Regions from separate parts of the Herbaspirillum sp. DW155 genome, predicted to be linked through region 1. Evidence: predicted binding sites of a transcription regulator. Region 1 holds the regulator's gene; the other holds the start of a gene.
What was found. The regulator FliA, encoded in region 1, starts transcription of late flagellar genes. The targets are predictions, from matches to a motif close to CTAAAGTTTNNNNNNNNNNNGCCGNTA.

Region 1 (12,354 bases):
GGCGTTGCCGATGGAGGAGACGGTCACGTCGATCAGCTGGCCCGGCTGCGCGAAGGCCGGCAACGTGGCGGTGACCATGGCGGCAGCCACGTTCTTCAACTGCATGTTGCTGCTGGAACTGCTGGGAATATTCACCCCCAGTTGCTGCAGCATGCTCACCACGCTCTGCACGGTAAAAGGCGTCTGGGTGGTCTGGTCACCGCTGCCGTCCAGGCCCACGACCAGTCCGTAACCAACCAGCTGGTTCTGCCGCACGCCCTGGATGGTGGCCAGGTCCTTGAGGCGCTCGGCGTGCGCCGGCGCGGCCGCTGCCAGGCACAGCGTGGCCAGGACGGTGGCCCGCACGAACTGGCGGCCCTTGCTGAAGAGGTCCATGGCGAAGAATCCTTTCCGGGTCATTGCACTACTCCACATCAGAAAGGAGAAACGCTAAAGAAGAATCGGCCCAGTGAAGACATGAAGTCAGCCATGTCCACCCGGGTATTGGTACGGTATTCGACCTTGGCGTCGGCCACCAGGGTCGAGGAAACGGTATTGCCGGTCTGGATGTTGTCGGGGCTGACGGTACCGGAGAAACGCACGTACTCGACGCCCTTGTCCAGCGCCACCTGCTTTTCACCCGAGACCACCAGATTGCCGTTGGGCAGCACCTCGATCACGGTCACGCCGATGGTGCCGGTGAAGGTGTTGCTGGAAGTGGTGGCGCCCTTGTCATCGAACTTGGCCGAGGAACTGCCGGTGGCCGACAATTCCTTGATCGAGGTACCAAAAATGGTCGGTGCCGGCGAAGCCACGGCACCGGTCTTGCTGGCCGAACTGGCGGCCGACTTGGCGGCACTGGTCTTTTCGTTGATGACGATGGTAATGGTGTCACCCACCAGGCGTGCGCGGCGGTCTTCCAGCAAGGGGCGGTACACCGCCGACTGGAAGATCGCGCCGGAAGTCGGTGGCGCATAGGAGGCCGGCTGCGGACGCGCCGTCTTGGGACCGGTCACGATACTGTCGGGCACGGTGGTGCAAGCGTTCAAACTCAACACGCCCGCGATGGCGGCCAATTTCAGTATGTTCATCATCTCTGCCTCGTCCTTGCTCTGCTACCGACTACCTTGTTCAAATCCACTGCACCACTACCACGGCATTACAGCTGCGACAGCTTGGCCAGCATCTGATCGGACGTGGTGATGGCCTTGCTGTTGATTTCATAGGCGCGTTGGGTCTGGATCATGTTGACCAGTTCTTCCACCACGTTGACGTTGGAGGTTTCCACGTAACCCTGCCACAGCGCACCGGCACCGTTGGTACCCGGGGTATTGGGGTTGGGCGTACCGGAGGCGGCGGTTTCCACGTACAGGTTCTCGCCACGGCTTTCCAGGCCGGCCGGGTTGATGAAGGTGGCGACCTGGATGGTACCGATCTGGGTGGTGGCGGTCGAGCCGGCCTGCATGATCGAGACGGTACCGTCGCGGCCCACGGTCAGCTTGGTGGTGTTGAGCGGTACGGTGATCGGCGGCTGCAGGGTGTAGCCGCTGGAAGTCACCAGCTGCCCCTGGTTGTCGGTCTGGAAGGAACCGTCACGGGTATAGGCGGTGGTGCCGTCGGGCAGCAGGATCTGGAAGAAACCATTGCCCTGGATCGCCAGATCCTTGTCATTGTTGGTCTGGTTGACGTTGCCCTGGGTGAAGATGCGTTCGGTCGCCACCGGACGCACGCCGGTACCGATCTGCAGACCCGAGGGCAATTGCGTCTGCTGCGAGGACTGGGCGCCGGGCTGGCGCACGGTCTGGTACAACAGGTCTTCGAACACGGCGCGCGAACGCTTGAAACCGTTGGTGCTGACGTTGGCCAGGTTGTTGGAGATCACGTCCAGTTGCGTCTGTTGCGCGTCCAGGCCGGTCTTGGAAATCCACAGGGAACGAATCATTTGTTTCTCCGGTAATCAGCGCTTGCGCTGCGGGTGCATCGGTGAGGTCAAGTGCGTGGGCAGCATCAGGACAGCGACAGGATCGAGGTCGCCTTGGTCGCATCGCTTTCGGCGGTCTGGATCGCTTTCATGTTCATTTCGAACTGGCGCGACAGATTGATCATGTTGACCATCGCCTCCACCACGTTCACGTTGCTGCCTTCCAGCGCACCGCTGGCCAGGCGCACGTTGGCGTCGGGCTGGGCCGCGCCGGTGATGGTGCGAAACAGGCCGTCATCGCCGCGCTTGAGGTTCTTTTCGTCCGGATTGACCAGCTTGATGCGACCCAGCACGTTGACCGCATTGGGGATACCGTTGGTCGGGATCGAAGACACCGTTCCATCGGCGGCAATGGCCACCGTGGTATCGGGCGCAATGGTGATCGGACCGCCATCACCCAGCACGGTCTGGCCGTTCTGGGTCTGCAGGATGCCATTGGCGTTGATCTTCAGGCTGCCGTTACGGGTGTAGGCTTCGCCGCCGTCGGCGGTCTGCACCGCGATCCAGCCACGGCCCTGCACCGCCACATCCAGCGCCCGGCCGGTATCCTGGATCGGCCCCTGGGAAAAATCGCTGCCGGCGGTAGAGTCCACCACGAAGGCGCGCGTGGCCAGGCCTTCACCCACCACCGGTGCCGAACGGAAGGTATTCAATTGGGCGCGAAAACCCGTGGTCGTGGCATTGGCCAGGTTGTTGCTGGCGCTGGCTTGTTGCTCAAGCGTGTGCTTGGCGCCCGACATCGCTGTATAGACCAGACGATCCATAAAACCCCTTAGTGGCGGCACCCGTCCCCGGCACCACCGATTGAAACCGGCCACCGGCGACGCCGGCAGCCTTGATGCAGGCGCGCCGCAAGGCGCGCCGGGTAGCTCTTATCAGCGCAGGCTGACCAGGGTCTGCAGCACGGTGTCCTGCACCTTGATGGTCTGCGAGTTGGCCTGGTAGACGCGCTGGGCCACGATCATGTTGACCAGCTCGGCGGTCAGGTCGACGTTGGAGTCTTCCACTGCACGCGCCTGCAGGGTACCGAAGGTGCCGGTGGTCGGCTTGCCGACCAGGGGGCTGCCGGCAGCAGACGAGGCCGAATACAGGTTGTTGCCCAGCGGCTGCAGGCCGTTCGGGTTGGCGAAGTTCACCAGTACCACGTTGCCCAGGTTCTTGGTTTGCTGGTTGCTGTAGGAGCCGACGATGGTGCCGTCCTTGTCGATCGAGAAGCTCGACAGCGTGCCCGGCGGCATGCCGTTCTGGCTCTGTGCCAGGTTGACGAAGGCCGAGCCGGTCTGGGTTGAGCCGGTGTAGCTCAGGCTGATGGCACTGGCAAAATTGCCGCCGCCAGCAGCCACGTTGGAGTTCGCCCCGGTCGCGGTCAAATCGATGCTCATCGTGCCGCCGCTGATCAGGGCGCCGGTAGAGTCAAATTTGAGCGTACCCAGGGACAAGGGGGTAGTACCACCGCTAGTGGTCACCAGCGTGTTGTTACCGACCTTGGCATACACATCCCAACTCGTCGTCGGCGGGGTCACGGTAGTGTCCGGATCGTGCTTGACGTAATAAGTCTGCACGCTGTACGGATTACCCAGGCTGTCATAGATGGTGACGCCGGTCGAGTTGTTGTAGGTAGTCGGATCGGCTGCATTGAAGGGCGTGGTGGTCGGCTTGCTCAGGCGCGAATCCAGGTTGACCTTGGTGCTGATGGAAGTCGTCGGGGTCGCGGCAATGGCCGACGTATCGATCTGCAGCGGCACCGGATCGCCGCCCGAGGTACCGGCAGCCCAACCCATCAGGTAGGCGCCATTCATGCTGGGGTTCACGATGTAGCCATTTTTATCCAGCTGGAACTGGCCGTTACGTCCGTACATCGGCGACAGGTTGGTCGGCGAGGAAGCCATCTGGAAGAAACCGTCACCATTGATGGCGATATCCAGCGGGTTGTTGGACGAGCTGATATTGCCCTGGGTGAACTGTTGCGACACATCGGCCACGGCCACGCCGATACCGACGGGCGAGTTGCCCGAGCGGTTCATCGAATTGGCGTACATGTCGGCAAATTGCGTCTGCGACTGCTTGAAACCGACCGTACTGGCGTTGGCCACGTTATTACCGATGACGTCCAGGCTCTTGGCTGCGCCGTTCAGACCACTCAGACCTTGCTGAAAACTCATGAGATATCCCCTTGTTCCGAAACTTGTCGGTAATGACGATTAAAGAATTTGCACAACGTCGGTCGGCTTGATGGTGCCGACGTTGGTGACATTGAGCTTGACGCCATCCGACGCAGTAGAGACGCTGGAGACGGTGCCGAAGGACAGTGCCGTACTGGTGACGGCGGTGCCGTTGTTGGAAGCATTGACGGTGAAGGTGTAATTGCCATCGGCCACCTTGCCGCCTGCATCATTGGAACCATCCCAGATCACCGGCACGACACCGGCAGCCTGGGTGCCAAGATCGGTGGTATGCACCACGGCGCCGCTGGAATCCTTGATGGTCACCACCACCGAGGAAGCCGTACCGGACAGGTTCACACCGAACACGGCCTTCTGGCTGGTGACGGTGTTACCGCTGGCGTCCTTGCTGGTATCGGTGGTCAGCTGGATGCTGTTGCCCGGCGCCAGAACGCTGTGACCGATCATGTCGGCCGTCGACAGCGCTTGCGAGGAGCTCAGATTGCCCATCAGCGTGGACAGCGTGCTGTTGAGCTGGGCGATGCCGGAGACGGTCGACAGCTGCGCCATCTGCGTGGTCATCTGCGAATTGTCCATCGGGTTGCTGGGATCCTGGTTCTTCATCTGCGCGATCAACAGCGTCAGGAAGCGGTTCTGGATCGCATCCGGGCTGTTGTTGTCGAGGCTGGAAGTGCTGGTGGAACTGGTGGACGAGCTGCTGCTCGTGCCATTCATTGAGTTGAGCAGGTCACTGGAGACGATTGCCATGGTTCAGGTCCTGGTTATTGGCCGATGGTAAGGGTCTTGACGAGCATGGCCTTGGCCGTGTTCATCGTTTCCACATTGGTCTGGTAAGAACGGGAAGCCGAGATCATGTTGACCATTTCCTCGACCGGATTGACGTTGGGCATGGCCACGTAGCCATTGCCGTCGGCCATGGGATGCTTGGGGTCATAGACCAGCTTGGGCGGGGCCTGGTCCTCGACCACGGCCGCGACCTTGACGCCGCTGTCCTTGATGCCGCCCACCGGCACCGCTTCGAAGACCACCTGCTTCGCCTTGTAGGGCGTGCCGTCCGGGCTGGTGGCACTGTCGGCGTTGGCGATATTGCTGGCGGTGGCATTGAGTCGCTGCGACTGGGCGCTCATGGCCGAGCCGGCGACGTTGAAGATGTTGGAAAGGGACATGGTTTATCAACCCGGTTGGATGGCGTTGAGCATGGCCTTGATCTGGCCGTTCACAGCGGTGACGCCGGCTTCATAGCGGATGCCGTTGTCGACGAATTCATTGCGTTCCACATCGAGGTCGACGGTGTTGCCGTCCACGCTGCCCTGGGCCGGCGTGCGGTATTGCAGGGCCGTACCGCCGATGCTGCCCGGACCATTGTCGGGCGCGGTCCCGGCCACGTGGGTGGCGGCGGTACGCTCCAGCTGCAGCGGCGGCATGGTGTTAGACTTGTTCTCCAGCGCGTTCTGGAGCGCATCGGCAAAGTTGACGTCACGCGCCTTGTAGTTGGGCGTATCCGCGTTGGCGATGTTGGACGCCAGCACCTGCTGACGCTGGGCCCGCAGGTTCAGCGCCAGTTCGTTGAAACGGAAGTAGTCGTCGAGCTTAGAGACCATCAGGTCCTCCGGAAATACAGCGCCCCACCGCCACTGCCGGGCTGTTGCCTGGCTGCTTGCGGACTGCACCGATGATGGAATTACGTAGGCTTGATCATACGTTCGTACCCCGGACTCTAAGGGGCGATAAAGAGAGAAAAGCCTCCCCTGTTTGCGCTTTTGACCTCGCGCGCGCGAAGTAACATGGCTGCCAAGATTCGCCTACGCCCCTCGGGCAAGTTGCACAAAATGAAACACCCTCTCCGCGCCCTGCGCCACACCTTCGCCGCCCTCGCCTTGCTGGTGGCTGGCCTGGGCGCTGTTGTGCCTGCCCACGCCCAGAACACCCCCAACACGCCGGCCAAACAGGATTTGCAAGCCCTGCAACAAGTGGCGGAGCAATTCCTCAAAGGCCAGACGGCCAGCCTGCCCGGTAGCGTCACGGTGACCATCGATCCGGTCGATCCGCGCCTGACCCTGGCCGCCTGCTTAGAGCCGCAAGCCTTCACGCCCAATGGCGGACGCCTGTTCGGCCGCACCACGGTGGGCGTGAAGTGCGTGGCCCCCTCGCCGTGGACCATCTATCTGCGTGCCAACGTGCAGGTGATCTCGGACTACCTGGTCGCGGCCGTCCCGCTGGCCCAGGGCCAGACCATCAGCGCCAGCGACATCACCCGTATCCGCGGCGACATGTCGGCCCTGCCCAGCGGCGTGATCACCGAGGAATCCCAGGTCATCGGACGGGTGGCCAGCATGTCCCTGCGCGCCGGCATGCCGCTGCGCATGGACGCCGTGCGCAACCAGCGCGTGGTGCAGCAAGGCCAGGCGGTGCGGGTGATCTCGACCGGTCCGGGCTTCCAGATTTCGACCGAGGCGCGCGCCATGACCAATGCCGACGAAGGCCAGATGGCCCAGGCCCGCACGGCGAACGGACAAGTGGTCAGCGGTATCGCCAAGGCGGGCGGGATTCTGGAGATCAACTACTGAGCCATTGCCGAGCACCGCGACCGGCTTACCCCGGACAGGGCGCCCACACTATTTATATGAAGCAATATTTTCAACAGGCAAGCGGGAGGCGGAACGCAGCGGCTTGCCTGGCGGCAGAAGTGAAGAAAATTGCCTGAATTTCCGCATTTTGCGGTGGCGGATGTTAAAGTTTGTCCAGAACTGGTCGATAATCCATACGACAGGCGGGTGCGCAGCGCCCCCACCCTACAAGGAATACTGCCGTGAACGTTAACGACGCACTCAAATCCACGACCCTCAACACCGAGCAGACGCAGGCTCGCACCAATACTCCTGCCGGGACCGCTGCAGGCAATGGGGCAGGTGCCGCGCCCGCCGCTTCGGACAGCGTGCGCCTGTCCAGCACCTATCAGGCGCTGGACGTCAACGGCAGCAACAGCAGCTCCAGCTTTGACGCTCAGAAAGTGGCCGACATCAAGGCGGCCATCGCCAACGGCACCTTCCAGATCAACCCGGACAAGATCGCCAATGGCGTGATCAATACCGCCCAGAACCTCATCAACGCCCGCCAGGCTTGATTGCCATCCGTCTACAGGATCGCCTCGCATGAACCCGGCCAGCAAACTCTCTCTGGAACACGCCGCCCTGTCGCGCCTGGTGGAAAAACTGAACCAGGAACAGGCGCTGCTGGCCGAAGCCACGGCCGAAGGCCTGACCGACATCATTTCCGAAAAAGCCGCCATCGTCGCCGAGATGTCCACCCTGGCCGGCAACCGCCATGCCCTGCTGGGCAGCCTGGGCTACAGCGCCGATGAGAGCGGCATGCAGGCGTGGATGAATGAACAGGCCAGCGAAGCCGATCGCGAGATCTGGGCCAGCCTGTTCGAACTGGCGCAGGATGCCAAGGAACTGAACCGCGTCAACGGCCTGCTGATCGGCAAGAAGCTCTCCATCAACCAGAGCGCGCTGACCATCCTGCAAGGCAAGACCGGCACCGGCAATTTCTACGGGCCGGACGGCCAGAACAGCATCCGCTCCTCCGGCCGCAGGCTGGGCGTCGTGTAAGTCGCCCTGCCAGCTCGGCGGACCCAGCAAAAAGCCCGGCATTGCCGGGCTCAGGTTGATGACGAACCCCGTGTTTTCGAACACGGGGTTTTGTTTTTCAGGCGCAGGTAATTTGCAGATGGTCGATGGCGCAGAAGCCAAGCAATGCGCTCATTTTTCTCTGTAGCCACTTTTGTACGCTGGCATAGGCGTTCAAGCCCGGTAAAAGCGCGCGCAAGCGCGCCACCAGCAGGGCAATCTTCTTCATGTTCTGGGCCGCCGCCGCCAACAAGCACTGCTCGGCGACCTTGCGCAAGCCGCGCATGCGGGCATAGCGATGTCCGTGCAATTGCTTGGCGTCGGCGAAGCTGCGTTCTACCGTTTCCTTGCGTCGGGCATAGATGCGCTTGCCCCATTCGGTACGACGCCGATCATCCACCTTCTCCTTGGAACGCTCCCACACATGGCGCGTCACCACCTTGACCGCATTGGCGCTATTGGTGCATTGCTCGCGTACCTTGCAGCCCCGGCATTGTTCAGGCTTGGATTTGTATTCCCGATACCCCTGCCGATTGGTGGTGCTGTAGTGCAAGGACTGGCCCTGCGGGCAGATGTATTCGTCACGGTAGGCATCGTACTCATACGCCCGTTTAAAGAATGTCCCCGGCTTGTGGTTGGGTGTGCGGTAGCCCATCACGCCGCTGATCTCGCGATTCTCCAGTCCCTGGCAGACGGCCGGTGTGAAATAGCCAGCATCCAGGCCAACGGCCTGTACATCAAATCCGAACGTCTGGCGCTGACGATCCAGGCGTGCCAGATAAGGTTGACTGTCATGGACTGAGGCGGGCGTGACATGGGTATCGGTAATGATGCAATGCTTGGCATCGACGGTGCGGTGATCCAGGTAGAAGAAGCCCTTGGGCTTGTCGTCGCGCACCATGTAGCCGCTCTCGGGATCGGTGCGACTAACCTTGATCTCTTTGGTGGGCGGCTCATCATCATCGTCACGTTTGAGCGGCTTCTTGCCATGCTCGGCACGGTCGATATCCACAGCCGCATCCAGTTCGGCCAGATAGGCCGAGGGTGTCTGGGCAACTTGAACGTAGTCGAACTTGTTCTTGTTGGCGTTGGCCTTGAGGTGGGTGCTGTCGCTGTAGAGCACACGGCCATCGACCATGCCGCGTCCAATGGCCTGGCGCACGATCTCGTCGAAGATGTCTTGATAGACGGTGGTATCAATGAAGCGGCGGCGCCGGTTCTGGGAGAAGGTGGAGGAGTCCGGCACCTTGTCGGTCAGACGGAATCCGGCAAACCAGCGATAGGCCACGTTGACCTGGACCTCGCGGATGAGCTGGCGCTCGCTGCGGATACCGAAGAGGTAGCCGATGAACAAGAGCTTGAAGAGTACCACCGGGTCCAGTGCCGGGCGGCCATTGTCGGCGCAATACAGATGCGCCACCTTCTCGCGGATGAACTCGAAATCCACCGCCGCGTCGATCTTGCGCAGCAGGTGGTCCTTGGGCACGAGCATCTCGATGGTCACCATCTCTAACTCGTGCTGGGCGGCTGTCGGTTTTTTGAGCATGACCGATTAAACAACAAAGCCTTGGCTCTCGCCAGGGCTTTGTCATCAATCTGAGCCCGGCATTGCCGGGCTTTTTCGTTGGCGCATCGGGTTGCGCGGTCTTGCGGCGGCAGTCCCCTCAGGCCACCCCGCTCCAGGAATGCTCGCGCAGATACGAGCGCATGCGCGAAATGGCCTGGCTGTGCAACTGGCACACGCGCGACTCGGAGACGCCCATGACCGCGCCGATTTCCTTCAGGTTCATTTCCTGCTCGTAGTACAGGGCCATCAGGATCTGCTCGCGCTCGGGCAAGGCCTTGATGGAATCCACCACGGCTTCGCGGAAACCGCCATCGATCAGGCTCTGCAAGGGATCGTCATCGCTCTCCCCGGCCTGGTAACGATCCAGGAAATGCTCATGACCGCCGTCCTCGTCGTGGAAATCCTCGTAATAGATGAGCTGATGGCCGCCGCAGTCGGTCAACAGCGCCTGGTAATCGGCCAGGCTGATCTTCATGTGCTGCGCTACCTCCGCCTCCTGGGGCTGGCGGCCCAGTTGCTGCAGCAGGGTCTGCATGGCCTCTTCGACCTTGCGGGCGTTCTGGCGGATGCTGCGCGGCAGCCAGTCGCTGCTGCGCAGCTCATCCAGCATGGCGCCGCGGATGCGCTGCACCGCATAGGTCTCGAACTGGGCGCCGTGGGTTTCCTCGTAGCGGTTCACGGCGTCGAGCAGGCCCATCATGCCGGCCTGGATCAGGTCGTCCACCTCTACGCTAGGGGGCAGCTTGGCCTTGAGCTGATGCGCCAGCTTCTTGACCAGCGGCGCATGCTGCTCCAGCACGTCGTTCTTGCCCTTCTTTCCCTTGACGTTATACATGCACGTCACACTCCCAGGCTGGCACCGTCGGTGGCCATGCCATACGTACTGCGGGCCGCATCCGAACCCGCGGCGAAGCGCTTGGACAAGCGCTGGAACGCCAGCGCCGCCCCGGCAAAGGGGAAGACGTCGCGCACCGCGCGGCCCTGGCCGGTGGCGCGGCGAATATGATCATCGGCCGGAATCGCCCCCATGAAATTCAACTGCGCAGCCAGGTAGCGGCTGGCGGCCTGGGCCATGTTGGCGTAGACGGTCCGGGCTTCGGCCTCGGTGGCATCGTTGACGATGAGACTGAAGGGACGGCGGCCGATGCGGTCGCTCAGGCTCTTCAGGAGCGCATAGGCCGATTTGATCGAGGACGCCGTGGTCGACACCTGGATCACGATCTCGCCCATCTCCATGGTCGGCACCGGCAGCGACAGGTCGCTTGCCAGCACGCCATTGACCAGGGTGATCTCGGCCTGCTCGATGAGGGTGTCGAATATCTCGGCCAGCCGTCCCGCATGGGGATCGGTCGCCGAAGGCACGCTGCGGCGGGCGATGCGCGCCATCGAAAAACCCTCCGGCAACAGCCGTTTGGCTTCGGTCAGGGGGCGTTCCATGCGGGCCACTTCCTGCAGGGTGGCCACATCGTGACGCAGGCCGATCCGGGTCAACAGACCCGTGCTGGCCACATCGCCATCCACCACCAGCACGCTGTGCTTGGCCTGCGACAGAGACGCTGCCAGATTGATGAGCATGGCACTCTTCTCTTCCTCGCCCAGCACCGAAAAGAAAGTAAAGAGCCTGGGCACCGGACGCTCCAGCATCCGGCGCAGACCTGCTGCCTGGTCGATATCGTAACTAGCCAAAGCTCACCTCACGCAGTCCGCGGTCATTCATGGACATGGCGGTGGGCCCGATGACCCCCGGTAACTCACCCTCCTGGAATTCGAAGGGGGCGGTTTCGCGCTTCTGCTTGAAGGCGCGGTCAGCCAGGTAGAGCTTGTTGGCCACGTGCAGGTCTTCGGGCACGCGCTGGCCGTTGGCCACGTAATGCAGGTTGAGCTTGTGGCGGATTACCACGTCCAGCACGTTGCCGATGGTGGCGGCTTCGTCCAGCTTGGTGATGATGCAGCCGGCCAGGCCGGAACTGGAATAGGCATGCACCACTTCGTTCAAGGTGCCGCCGGTGGCGGTGGCGTTCAGGCACAGCAGGCGCTTGATGTCTACGCCGGCACCGGCCAGCATGGCGTCCTGCTCGGCCACCATCTGGTCGCGCTGGCCCACGCCGGCCGTGTCGATCAGCACGGTGTGCTTGCCCTTCAACTCTTCCAGGGCGATGCGCAGGTCGGTCTCGTCCTTGACCGAATGCACCATCACCCCAAGGATCTTGCCGTAGATGCGCAATTGTTCATATCCGCCGATGCGGTAGCCGTCGGTGGTGATCAGGGCCAGCTTGCCGGAGCCGTGGCGCATCACGCAGCGCGCTGCCAGCTTGGCGGTGGTGGTGGTCTTGCCCACACCGGTGGGGCCGACCAGGGCGAAGACACCGCCGTTTTCCAGCAACTCGTTTTCGTTGGCCAGGGTGTTGAGGTTGCGCGCCAGGACCGACTTGACCCAGAACATGATGTCCTGCGACTTGGAATTGGCAGGCAGGTTTTCGGTAATCAGTCGCGACAGGCTGGCCGAGAAACCGGCCGCCAGCATTTCCTTCAAAACCACGCCCTTGAGCGGATCACGCTTTTGCGTGCCACCCCAGGAAATCTCGGCCAGTTGGGTTTCCAGTACGCCGCGCATGGAGCGGATCTCGCTCATGACTTCGGAGAGGATCTCGTCGTAATCCTTGCCATCGAATTCGGGCAGGGCCGAACGCGGGCGCAGCTCCTGCTCGCCAGACTCTTGCGCAGGCCGGCCGGAGGCGGCCGGGCGACCGGCAGCCTGCTCGGTGCGGCGGCTGCGCCAGACTCGGGCGTCGCCGGCTGGCGCAGCGTCGGCCGCACGCACCGGAGCACGACCATGGGCGGGCTGGTCCAGCAGCGGCACGGAGTCGGGGTGCGCAGCTTGCGCGGCGCGGGGCTGCTGCTGCGCCAGCGGCGAGGACAGCAGCGCCGGACGCCTGGACGGCTGCGGGCCCGGCGCGCCGGACTGGCCGCTCTGGGCACGCCCGTTCGGGTCGCGTGCTCCGGTGGGCGCCACCA
Region 2 (12,354 bases), 1.3 Mb from region 1:
ATGAAGTACGTGGCCGAAGGCACCCCGACCATGGTCTTCGGTGGCGAAGAGTACGGTACCGGCTCTTCCCGTGACTGGGCAGCCAAGGGCACCCAGCTGCTGGGCGTGAAGGCCGTGATCGCACGTTCCTTCGAGCGTATCCACCGTTCCAACCTGGTCGGCATGGGCGTGCTGCCGCTGCAGTTCCTGGGCAACGACAGCGTGCAGTCGCTGGGCATCACCGGTGAAGAAAGCTTCGACCTGAAGGGCCTGGAAGGCGAAATCAAGCCGCAACAGGAAGCCACCCTGGTGATCCACCGCAAGAACGGCCAGACCCAGGAAGTCAAGCTGCTGCTGCGTATCGATACCCCGATCGAAGTGGACTACTACAAGCATGGCGGCATCCTGCCGTTCGTGCTGCGTCAGCTGCTGGCAGCCTGAGCAGTGGGCCGGCGGCGCCGCCTTCCAAGGCAGCGTCGCCTGTAGCAATAAAAAACGCCGGACATGTCCGGCGTTCAGATTGATGACAAAGCCCTGGCGAGAGCCAAGGCTTTGTTGTTTAATCGGTCATGCTCAAAAAACCGACAGCCGCCCAGCACGAGTTAGAGATGGTGACCATCGAGATGCTCGTGCCCAAGGACCACCTGCTGCGCAAGATCGACGCGGCGGTGGATTTCGAGTTCATCCGCGAGAAGGTGGCGCATCTGTATTGCGCCGACAATGGCCGCCCGGCACTGGACCCGGTGGTACTCTTCAAGCTCTTGTTCATCGGCTACCTCTTCGGTATCCGCAGCGAGCGCCAGCTCATCCGCGAGGTCCAGGTCAACGTGGCCTATCGCTGGTTTGCCGGATTCCGTCTGACCGACAAGGTGCCGGACTCCTCCACCTTCTCCCAGAACCGGCGCCGCCGCTTCATTGATACCACCGTCTATCAAGACATCTTCGACGAGATCGTGCGCCAGGCCATTGGACGCGGCATGGTCGATGGCCGTGTGCTCTACAGCGACAGCACCCACCTCAAGGCCAACGCCAACAAGAACAAGTTCGACTACGTTCAAGTTGCCCAGACACCCTCGGCCTATCTGGCCGAACTGGATGCGGCTGTGGATATCGACCGTGCCGAGCATGGCAAGAAGCCGCTCAAACGTGACGATGATGATGAGCCGCCCACCAAAGAGATCAAGGTTAGTCGCACCGATCCCGAGAGCGGCTACATGGTGCGCGACGACAAGCCCAAGGGCTTCTTCTACCTGGATCACCGCACCGTCGATGCCAAGCATTGCATCATTACCGATACCCATGTCACGCCCGCCTCAGTCCATGACAGTCAACCTTATCTGGCACGCCTGGATCGTCAGCGCCAGACGTTCGGATTTGATGTACAGGCCGTTGGCCTGGATGCTGGCTATTTCACACCGGCCGTCTGCCAGGGACTGGAGAATCGCGAGATCAGCGGCGTGATGGGCTACCGCACACCCAACCACAAGCCGGGGACATTCTTTAAACGGGCGTATGAGTACGATGCCTACCGTGACGAATACATCTGCCCGCAGGGCCAGTCCTTGCACTACAGCACCACCAATCGGCAGGGGTATCGGGAATACAAATCCAAGCCTGAACAATGCCGGGGCTGCAAGGTACGCGAGCAATGCACCAATAGCGCCAATGCGGTCAAGGTGGTGACGCGCCATGTGTGGGAGCGTTCCAAGGAGAAGGTGGATGATCGGCGTCGTACCGAATGGGGCAAGCGCATCTATGCCCGACGCAAGGAAACGGTAGAACGCAGCTTCGCCGACGCCAAGCAATTGCACGGACATCGCTATGCCCGCATGCGCGGCTTGCGCAAGGTCGCCGAGCAGTGCTTGTTGGCGGCGGCGGCCCAGAACATGAAGAAGATTGCCCTGCTGGTGGCGCGCTTGCGCGCGCTTTTACCGGGCTTGAACGCCTATGCCAGCGTACAAAAGTGGCTACAGAGAAAAATGAGCGCATTGCTTGGCTTCTGCGCCATCGACCATCTGCAAATTACCTGCGCCTGAAAAACAAAACCCCGTGTTCGAAAACACGGGGTTCGTCATCAACCTGAACGCCGGACATGTCCGGCGTTTTTTATTGCCCCTTGGAGCGGTGCAGCCGCTGCCGCGGCTGACAGCCCTGTCAAATCAACTACAATAGGCGGTTTCGTTCCCACAGATTACAGATAGCCCACATGCGTCGTCCTGCAAAACGTTCCTCCTCCAAGCTTTCTGCCGACAGCCAGCATCTGGTGACTTTTGCGCAAGCCATCGCGCAGGCCTCCAGCCGGCTCGAAGAGCGCGCCTGGCTCAAGCCTCTGGACGCCCTGCTCAACAAGCTGCTGCGGGCCGGCCAGCAGGGCCTGATCGATGCCGCGCTGGATCACCTTTTCAAAGCCGACCTGGATGCCTATGACATCCTGATCGAAGCCGTCGAGGCTGGCAGCGAAGCCACCTCGCTGGAACACCAAGGCCAGGACTACGACGTGCAGCTGCTGGTCCTGCCGGTACTGGCGTGGACCCGCTTTGCCATCGCCTCCGGCCCCATCGGCAGCGAATTGCTCACCGCCATCGGCGCCCATCTGCACGCCCATGTCCTGGCCAAGGATGCACGCCTGGCGCTGGCGCCGGCCCTGTTCTCCATCGAACAACTGCCGCGCATGCACGCCGATGTCTTCGCCCTGACCCGCCAGATGGGCCAGACCGCCCTGAAGACCGGTCCGGTGCAGCTGCGCGGCGAACAGCCGCCCACCGCCGCCTTCCTGGCCGATACCCGCTACGTGATCGCGGCCGTGGTGGTCCCGGCTGGCGGCGCCCTCTTCCACTGGCAGGAAAGCGACCAGCAGAGCCACTTCTCGGCCAGAAAAGCCGCCGCCTTCGAAGCCTGGACCCAACAGGCTACCCCGCTCTTCACCCGCCTCTTGCCCGGCTGCAGCGTGGAACTGCTGCTGCCGCAAGCGTATTTCTTCGGTTGCCGGGAAGCCGACAAGCGCATCCGCCCGGCCTCCATCCGCGCCGCCGACTACTTCCTGACCCAGACGCTGGACATCTCCTCCTCCGAGCTGCACGCCAGCATCGGCGGCTTCTCCGAAGACATCAATGGCCAGATCGATGAATACCGCATCGGTTTTTCCATCGGCGGCGATCCGACCGTGGTCTACGGCACCGTCTGGCCCTTGTACGAACAGGAAAGCGGCGAAGAGCTGCCCATGATGATTCCGGCCGGTGCCGGCTTGCTGGAAGGCCTGCCGGCCAGTCCGCTGCAGCAGATCCTGACCGTGCTGCGCGAGTGCGGCATCGTGCATATCAAGCATCATGCAGAACGCTTCACCATGGAGTTCTGCGATGACTGCGGCGCGCCCCTCTTCCCGGACCGCGAGGGTGAACTGGTCCACGCGGAAATGCCCGAAGATACGCCTCCTCCGGTCGAGCACTTCCACTGAGAAGTGAAGCAATGCGCGGCCTGAAGGGAGGAGCCGCCGGCCGGGCCGCACAAAGCTTCATATGCGCAAAAAGGCGCGCGCCGCCCGCCCGCAGAGACAAACCCGGCGCCAATAAAAAAGGCATCCACCACACGGCGGATGCCTTTTTCTCTTCTGTATCGGGCTATCCTGCCCGCTTTTCCAGCGCGACCGGATGGCCCATGAACGCCAGATCCGGATGCGTCTCCTCCGGATTGCTCGCAGTCCTGCCTGAAGAGCCTCAGTGGCTCAGGCGGCCAGCTTTTCGATCAGGCCCATTTCGGCGCTGGACATCAGCTTGTCGATATCCACCAGGATCAGCATGCGCTGTTCCAGGGTACCCAGACCGATCAGGTAGTCGGAATCGAAGGTGGTCCCCATCTCCGGAGCCGGCTTGATCTGTTCCTGGGTCAGGGTGATCACGTCGGAAACGCTGTCGACCACCATGCCCACGACGCGACCGCCGATGTTGAGGATGATGACCACGGTGAACTGGTCATAGGTCGGCTCGCCCAGCTGGAACTTGATGCGCATGTCCACGATGGGGACGATGATGCCGCGCAGGTTCACCACACCCTTGATGAAGTCAGGCGAATTGGCGATACGGGTGACGGCTTCGTAGCCGCGGATTTCTTGCACCTTCAGAATATCGATGCCGTATTCTTCCTTACCCAGGGTGAAGGCAAGAAATTCGTTTCCGTTGCTGTCGGTCTTTTCGCCGAAGCCGGAAAGATTCTTGGTTGCATTGTCAGACATGTTGAGGCCCTTTAAAAATCAGGAAAATACAGATTCGTCATTCAATTGGCGGCTGGATCGCAGCAAGGCTGCCACATCGACAATCAGGGCGACGCCGCCGTCGCCCAGAATGGTAGCACCGGAAATGCCGGCGACCTTCCGGTAATTGGATTCCAGATTCTTGACAACGATCTGTTGTTGTCCAATCAGGTCATCCACGAAAAGTGCCGCTTTTTTCCCATCTGACTCCAGAATCACCACCAATCCTTGCGAGGGATCGGTAAATGAAGGTTCGATGTTGAAAATATGGTAAAGCGGAATCAGCGGCAGATATTCGCCGCGAACGCGCAGCACCTGGCCCTGACCGGAGATTTCCTTGATATCTTGCGACAAAGGCTGCAAAGATTCAACCACATATCCTAGCGGCAATATGTAAACTTCTTCACCTATCCGGATCGACATGCCATCCAGGATCGCCAGGGTCAGCGGCAGCGAGATCGAAATCGTGGTGCCAAAGCCCTTGCTGGAGCGGATATCCACCGCGCCGCCCATGGCCAGGATGTTGCGTTTGACCACATCCATGCCCACGCCACGGCCCGAGACATCGGTGACCTGCTCGGCGGTGGAGAAGCCGGGCTCGAAAATCAGTTGCCAGACTTCGGCGTCGGAGAGGCTGTCGGTCACCGGCATGCCTTGCTGCTTGGCCTTGGCCAGGATCTTTTCGCGGTTCAGGCCGCCACCGTCGTCGGTGACCTCGATGATGATGTTGCCGCCCTGGTGCTCGGCCGACAGCGACAGCACGCCGGCTTCGCCCTTGCCGGCGGCACGCCGGGCTTCGGGCAGTTCGATACCGTGGTCGATGCTGTTGCGCACCAGGTGGGTAAGCGGATCGACGATGCGCTCGATCAGGCCCTTGTCCAACTCGGTGGCCGCGCCGTGGGTGACGAACTCGACCTGCTTGCCCAGCTTGTGCGCCAGATCGCGCACCATGCGCGGGAAGCGCGAGAAGACGTAATCCATCGGCATCATCCGGATCGACATCACCGACTCCTGCAGATCCCGGGTATTGCGGCTCAACTGGCTCACGCTGTTGAGCAGGTGTTCATGGTGCATGGGGTCGAGCTTGCCGACGCGCTGCTCGATCATGGCCTGGGTGATGACCAGTTCACCGACCAGGTTGATGAGCTGGTCGACCTTCTCGATGCTGACCCGGATCGAGGACGATTCCGGACCGCTGCCGCCCTTGGCAGCCTTCTTTTCGCCGCCGTGATCGCCATGCAGATGGCCGTCGTCATGATGGCCGTTGCCATTGCCATTGCCACTGCCATTACCACCGCCATGAGCGGCAGCCTGCGCCTCACCCTCGCTCTTCCTGGCACTGATGTCCAGCGGCACGAAGGGGGCGAAGAAGCCGTAGCCCTGCTCGCGCTCCTTGTCTTCGATGGCGGTATGGTTGTCGAAGAAACCGTAACCCTGGGTGCGCTCGCGCTCTTCCTGGGTGACGAAATTGTCGAAGAAGCCGTAGCCGCGTTCTTCCTCGCTGCCCGGAGCCGGATCGACCGCTTGCGAAACCTTCAGGTCGGCGACATCGACGATGAAGGCACAGATGGCGACGACATCATCAATCGGCTCGGCCGTATCGAGGATGAAAATCCACTTCCCTTCGGGCGACCTGGACTTCTCCAGCTTGCCCAGCATGGCCAGTTCCTCGGCCAGGGCTTCGGCATCCTTGTCGCTGATCTCCGGCATGTCCAGCCGGTAGCGGCGCTGACCATCCGGTCCGACCACCGCAGCGGCCGGGGCAGCCGCCTCGGCCTTGGGCGCAGCCGCCGAACTCTTGCCCTGCGACAGGGCCTCCAGCAGCATGCGCACATCACCCACGGCGTCCTGGTCCACCTCGGCGCCGTGCTTGTGCCCGTCCAGCATGGACTTGAGCACATCCTTGGCGGCCAGGAAGGCATCCACGTGTTCCGAGGTCAGCTTCATCTGGCCCTGGCGGATACGATCCAGCAGCGACTCCAGGACGTGGGTGACCTCAGCAATATCGGTCAGGCCGAAGGTGGACGAACCACCCTTGATCGAATGCGCGGCGCGAAACACCGCATTGAGGTCTTCCGGATCGGGAGACGCCACATTGACGGCCAACAACAGCTTTTCCATTTCCGCGAGCCCTTCCTCGGCCTCGTCGAAAAAGACCTGGAAAAACTGGCTCATATCAATGCTCATGCCTGGGCTCCATGCTGGATGCTGTACGTGTCTTTTTATTATTACGGCAAGGTCAGCCGATTACCTTGCGCACCACCTCGGTCAGGCGCTGCGGATCAAACGGCTTGACCAGCCAGCCATTGGCACCGGCGGCCTTGCCCTTGGCCTTCATCTCGTCGCTGAACTCGGTGGTCAGCATCAGGATGGGCACGCGGGCGTAGCTGCTCAGTTCGCGCAGGGAGCGGATCAGGGTCAGGCCGTCCATGCGCGGCATGTTCTGATCGGTCAGCACCAGGTCGAAGGTATGCGTCTTGGCCTTTTCCAGCGCGTCCACCCCATCGACCGCCTCGGTCACGTTGTAACCTGCAGCTTTCAGACTGAATACCACCATCTGACGCAGTGACCCGGAATCATCTACTGCGAGAATCGTTTTGGACATCGTTACTCCCTGTTTCTTCAATAAGGCTCATGCGCGTATGCATTATGCCGCACCATTGGTATCCGACCTAACGCCCAGTCTGACCGGAATGACCTAGTTCAATCTTGTACCACTCTGCCCGCCACCGCCTAGAACAACTCGATATCGCCGCTTTCCATGCGGGTCTGGCGCACCGCCTTCCACAGACCCGAATCGAGCACCGTCAGGCGTTCTTCCATGGCCTGCACGGTACTGGCCAGCAGTTCCTTCAACTCTTCATCGGTCTGCCCCTGCTCGGGCACGATCTCGAAGCTGTTGGCACTCAGCACCCCCAGCGCTTCGCGCAGGCCGATCACGCGGCGCACGATACGCTCCAGCAACTGGCTAGTCATGTCCTGGAACTGCAGGCCGGTCACGGCCGCATTGACGTGGTGACTGACTTCCCCCTGCGTGGACTTGAGCTGCTCGATGCTGTCGCTGTCGAACTGGCCTGTGCCATTCATCAGGCTTTCCAGAATGGTCTGCTGCATCTGTACCGAACGATGCAGCTCCATGAAGCTGTTACCCAGCTTGCCAATGGCTTCCCCCAACAGGATGTTGGTCTGGACCAGGTCCGACTCCACTTCCGTCAATTGGCGGCTGCCGCCGCTGGCAGTATCGAGCAACAAGCGCTTGAGCTCCTGCAGCATGGTCTTGGTCGGCATATCCGGCTCTCTTCCCCTGTTCAATTGGAACACTTCTGCTTCATTGACACGCCCCGCGCAACTGCGCAGGTCGCCCACCCCTCTATCAATTCTTGGCCGGCGTACTCAGCCCCTGCTGCACATCTTCATCGGTGGCGTCGGTGGGCACATTGAGCGAGCCACTATCCTTTTCCACCAGTTCTTCGGCCTTCTTGTTCATGACGATGATGCTGATGCGGCGGTTGATCGGGTTGAACGGATCTTCCTTGTCCAGCAACACCGCCGAGGACAAGCCCACCACGCGCAGCACCTTTGATTCATCCATGCCGCCGGTAATCAGTTCGCGCCGCGACGCATTGGCGCGGTCGGCCGACAGTTCCCAGTTGCTGTAACCCTTCTCACCCCGCGAATACGGCGTCGCATCGGTGTGGCCCGACAGGCTGATCTTGTTGGGCACATCGTTGAGGGTGCGTCCGATCTCATGCAGGATTTCCTTGGTATAGGGCTGCAACTGGGCACTGGCCAGGGCAAACATGGGACGGTTCTTCTCGTCCACGATCTGGATGCGCAGGCCTTCCGAGGTGATGTCGATCAACAGCTGGTTCTTGAACTGCTTGAGCGTCGGATTGGAATCGATGGCCTTTTCGATGCGCGCCTTCAACTCTTCCAGCCGGCTGCGTTCGGCCCGCTCCAGCTCCTGCTGCGCCTGCTTCAAACTCTGCTTGCGCGCCGTGATATCGGTTTCGCCCTTGCGCAACTGGCCATCCTGGCGGGTCAGGTCCTTGCCGCCCCCGGGCAGCACCGTGTTGGCGTCGCCACTGCCGGAACCGCCGGCCATGGCCACCTTCAGCGGCGTCTTGAAGTATTCGGCGATACCGTTCAGATCACCCTTGGCCGTAGAACCCAGCAGCCACATCAGCAGGAAGAACGCCATCATCGCAGTCACGAAGTCGGCGTACGCGATCTTCCAGGCGCCACCGTGGTGACCCCCGCCGCCCTTCTTGATCCGCTTTACGATAATGGGACGTAGCCCTTCGTCGGCCATGCCTGTGCTCCTGCTTCAATACTGCTGTCTGTGTGAATCGCGCTGCATCCTGTACCGCTTACTTGCTCTTGGCCTGCTTGACGTGCTCTTCCAGCTCGAGGAAGGTCGGACGTTCGGTCGAGAACAGGACCTTGCGGCCGAATTCGATCGACAGCGCCGGTGCGTAGCCATTGAGGCTCGCCAGCAGCGTCACCTTCACGCACTGGTAGATCTTGGTCGATTCGTGCAGCTTCTGTTCCAGCAAGCTGGAGAGCGGCCCCACAAAACCGTAGGCCAGCAGAATACCGAGGAAGGTACCGACCAGCGCGTGCGCGATCAGCATGCCCAGCTCGGAAGGCGGAATCCCCACCGATTCCATCGTGTGCACCACCCCCATCACCGCCGCCACGATACCGAAGGCCGGCATGCCGTCGCCCAGCTTGGCGATGCAGTGCACCGGAATCTCGCCCTCGTGGTGATGGGTCTCGATTTCGTTGTCCATCAGGTTTTCGATCTGGAAGGCATCCATGTTGCCCGACACCATCAGACGCAGGTAGTCGGTCATGAACTCGATCAGGTGATGGTCCGCCAGCACACCAGGGTACTTGCTGAAGATGGGGCTGCTCTCCGGCTCTTCGATGTCGCCTTCAATCGACATCAAACCCTCTTTACGAGACTTCGTAAGGATTTCGAACAGCAGCGCCATCAGCTCCATGTACAGCGCCTTGGTATAGGTGCTGCCCTTGAAGACGGTGGGCAAGGCTTTCAGGGTGGCCTTGATGGCCTTGTTGTTGTTACCGACCAGGAATGCGCCCCCGGCGGCACCACCGATCATGAGCAGTTCGATAGGCTGGAACAGCGCCCCGAGGTGCCCCCCCGCCATGGCAAAGCCGCCAAAGACGGACGCCATGACCACGATATATCCAATGATGACTAACAAGTGCCTACTCCCGTCCCTGTGGCGTTGAGTGTATTTTCACGTTCATCAGATTACAGGTATTCCAGTCGAGCAAATGGGGGAATACATATCCGAAAAACGCCCTTCCTTTTCGATTTACGGCTGAATTCACGCAAACTTGATACGTCACGTCTCGCCGCCCCTCTACAAGGCAATTTCACCTCTCGCCCTTTACAACTTCTTCACATGTACCACCCGTGCAGCACCCTGCCTCCCTGGGGTGGCCGGACCACGACATCAGGCGTGGCCCCCGGGATATGAAACTCGTAACTCAGAAGCAGCGTGCCCGGCTTCATTTCGGCCCGTGCCTTCTGCCACAGCGCCACCATCGCCGCCGGTGACAGATAGGCGAACACGACATCGTAGTCGCCGAAATCGAGCAGCAGATAATCGCCCCGCACGAAGCGGCAGCGGTTGCCCGCCAGCGCGGCCCGCACGCGGCTGATCAGCCACGGCAAGGGAGCGATCTCGATACCGGTGAAGGCGCTCTCCGGCCGGCGCCGCGAGAGGTCCAGCACGGCGCCCCCGAGGCCACTGCCGATGTCCATGAAGCGGATCGGCCGTCCTTGCGGCAGCAAGCCGGCCACCGCATCCCAGGCGCTCTGGCCCGAAGGATAGAACGGCACCTGGCTGCGGAAGGTCGACCAGAACAACACCAGCAGGAACAAGAACACCGCCAGGAACACCCACGACGGCAGGTGCAGCTGCCCCACCGCCAGTGCGGCCACCGGAAACACCAGCAGGATCAGCCACCACCACACTGCCATGCGGCGCAGGCGCGCCAGCAGCGCGGCGAGCACGCCATGCAGCAGCGAAGTCTGGAGGGGGGAAAGAGGAGCAAGACCGGCGCGCTGGCCCAACACATCCAGCACATTGGCGCCGACCAGGCCCAGCACGAACAGCAGCAGGGCCTGGATCGCCGGCGCCTGCCGCAGAGGCCTGCGCGGTACACCGGCGTGGTTCTGATCTTCGGACATCGAGGCTATCGGCCTTGTTCTTGTGGTTGACCGACCCGGCCCATTAACGCATCAATACGACCGCCCAGGCAGCCTGCTCAGGCCACCGCAGCCAGCACGGGCACGGCTGCCACGGACGCCGCTGCCGGCAGCGGCATGGCCGCTTCGACCAGACCCATGACCACGGCATCCTTGGCCTTCTTGGTCTTGCCGGCACGCGAAGGCATGTGGCACAGGCCGCACAGGTAATCCTGATGCAGGTCCAGACGATGCACCACGAAGTGGCCGCCACACTTGCAGCACGGCGTGGTCATGAGCATCTTGCTTTCGAAGAAGCGCACCAGCGTCCAGGCCCGGGTCAGGGAAAGGACCGGCTCACCGGCGTCGTTGTAGCCGACCTGCTCCAGATAGAGCTTGTAGGCCTTCATGACTGCTTCGATGCCGCTGATGCGCGCATGCTCCACCAGATAGCGGTGGATGTTGATGAACAGCGAAGAATGAATGTTGGGCTGCCAGGTGATGAACCAGTCCGTCGAGAACGGCAGCATGCCCTTGGGCGGCGAAACCCCCTTCAATTCCTTGTACAGCTTCAACAGCCGCTCGCGCGACAGCGAAGTTTCCGATTCCAGCAACTGGAGGCGCGCCCCCAGGTTGATCAATTCAATGGCCAACTGAATTTCCTGCGCTTCTGTGACAACGCTCTTCTTAGCCATGGTGCTACCCCCCGGTGATTTCGTAGTAAAACTGCCTGACCCCAGTCCGCAGGCCCCAGGCGGGCGGACTCTCAGACATGATTCAAGACACAAACTGATGACTGCTTAGAACGAACTCCCCTCCGGCGCGTTGACTTCCCCTGAACACGCCGGCCCTGCTTTGTCTTGTTGTTTTACGAAATTTGTTCGCTGGGCTGACAGGCCATCAGGATGGCGGCGTGCGACTGCGCCAGGCTTTTGTCCTTGTTGTAGTTGGTCAGCATGCCGAGGATGGCGCCGTCGTCGAAACGGAAGCGGGTCAACATCATGTTGGTTGCCGCCAGTTTCATGATCTGCACGTTGGACAGGCCTTCGATCAGATCGGCGATCTCGGCGCTGATGCCCAGACGGAAGATTGCGGTCGGTTTGTCCGAACGGATCATTTGCTGCGCCAGCATGAGATAGCTCAGGTTGGCATCGCGGATCTCCGCCATCATGTCGTTGGTATTCATTGGCACCCCACCTCGGTAAGAACTTCCTACAGGCTCACGCGGCCGGAGGCCACATCGAGCTGCTTACAATCGCTTACATTTACTTGACTGCAAGCCAATTCTGAGGGGGGCAGGACAGGCGGGAAATTAGACTTGATCGGTATTTTTCGACCGAAAACAGCCTGTATCAGCTGTAGGAGTTTGTCTTACACCACGGCAAGACAGCGGGGAAGTTTTTGCTGCTATGCACAGAAGAGCCAGTATTCTTGCGACTTTCCGCGCCAATCAGGAATTTCCTGATCAAAAGGTTTCTTGCCTGAAATGAAGGAACAAAGTTGTCACAAGAGAAACAAAAAATTTTGTAAATCTTGGGGCTTTTCACCCTCGTTGTTGCTCAAGGACGACTAGCTCATCAAGATTTATCACGATATCGCCGCGTTTAACTGTAGTTTCCTTTTGCCGGCGGCCACAGAAAACTTGCAGATATTTACGCCGCTTGATGAATTTTGCGCAACATCTTCACATTTCCGTTCAGCCAGCTTTCAGGCGTATCAAGAATCGCTAGCATTCTATGACCCGTCGCGCTGTCTCAAAACGCTGAACAGACGAGGCATTTACCTTTATTCAATTTCTTGTCGGCAAACTGAGCCTTGGAAATGGACGGCTCCCGGCTTACAGGCGACGCAATGCCTGCGCGATATCGGCAATCAGGTCTTCCGGGGCTTCCAGGCCGATGTTGAA

Region 2: the regulator FliA is predicted to act here: its motif matches at 9,571-9,597, upstream of motA (flagellar motor stator protein MotA).

The regions. Positions count from the first base shown of each region.
Region 1 is NZ_AP029028.1:2,159,266-2,171,619, reverse strand. Features, by position in the region: gene AACH55_RS10020 (flagellar basal body P-ring protein FlgI) at 1-375, opposite strand, end outside; gene AACH55_RS10015 (flagellar basal body L-ring protein FlgH) at 414-1,073, opposite strand; gene flgG (flagellar basal-body rod protein FlgG) at 1,139-1,921, opposite strand; gene flgF (flagellar basal-body rod protein FlgF) at 1,987-2,724, opposite strand; gene flgE (flagellar hook protein FlgE) at 2,836-4,122, opposite strand; gene AACH55_RS09995 (flagellar hook assembly protein FlgD) at 4,162-4,890, opposite strand; gene flgC (flagellar basal body rod protein FlgC) at 4,905-5,309, opposite strand; gene flgB (flagellar basal body rod protein FlgB) at 5,316-5,744, opposite strand; gene flgA (flagellar basal body P-ring formation chaperone FlgA) at 5,973-6,710, shown strand; gene flgM (flagellar biosynthesis anti-sigma factor FlgM) at 6,953-7,267, shown strand; gene AACH55_RS09970 (flagellar protein FlgN) at 7,296-7,754, shown strand; gene AACH55_RS09965 (IS1182 family transposase) at 7,852-9,318, opposite strand; gene AACH55_RS09960 (RNA polymerase sigma factor FliA) at 9,437-10,174, opposite strand; gene AACH55_RS09955 (antiactivator of flagellar biosynthesis FleN protein) at 10,180-10,983, opposite strand; gene flhF (flagellar biosynthesis protein FlhF) at 11,018-12,354, opposite strand, start outside.
Region 2 is NZ_AP029028.1:3,449,483-3,461,836, forward strand. Features, by position in the region: gene acnA (aconitate hydratase AcnA) at 1-420, shown strand, start outside; gene AACH55_RS15635 (IS1182 family transposase) at 549-2,015, shown strand; gene AACH55_RS15640 (DUF2863 family protein) at 2,186-3,433, shown strand; gene AACH55_RS15645 (chemotaxis protein CheW) at 3,701-4,207, opposite strand; gene cheA (chemotaxis protein CheA) at 4,226-6,412, opposite strand; gene AACH55_RS15655 (response regulator) at 6,465-6,830, opposite strand; gene AACH55_RS15660 (chemotaxis protein) at 6,959-7,513, opposite strand; gene motB (flagellar motor protein MotB) at 7,599-8,537, opposite strand; gene motA (flagellar motor stator protein MotA) at 8,596-9,456, opposite strand; gene AACH55_RS15675 (class I SAM-dependent methyltransferase) at 9,657-10,451, opposite strand; gene flhC (flagellar transcriptional regulator FlhC) at 10,529-11,143, opposite strand; gene flhD (flagellar transcriptional regulator FlhD) at 11,317-11,634, opposite strand; gene AACH55_RS15690 (cystathionine beta-lyase) at 12,286-12,354, opposite strand, start outside.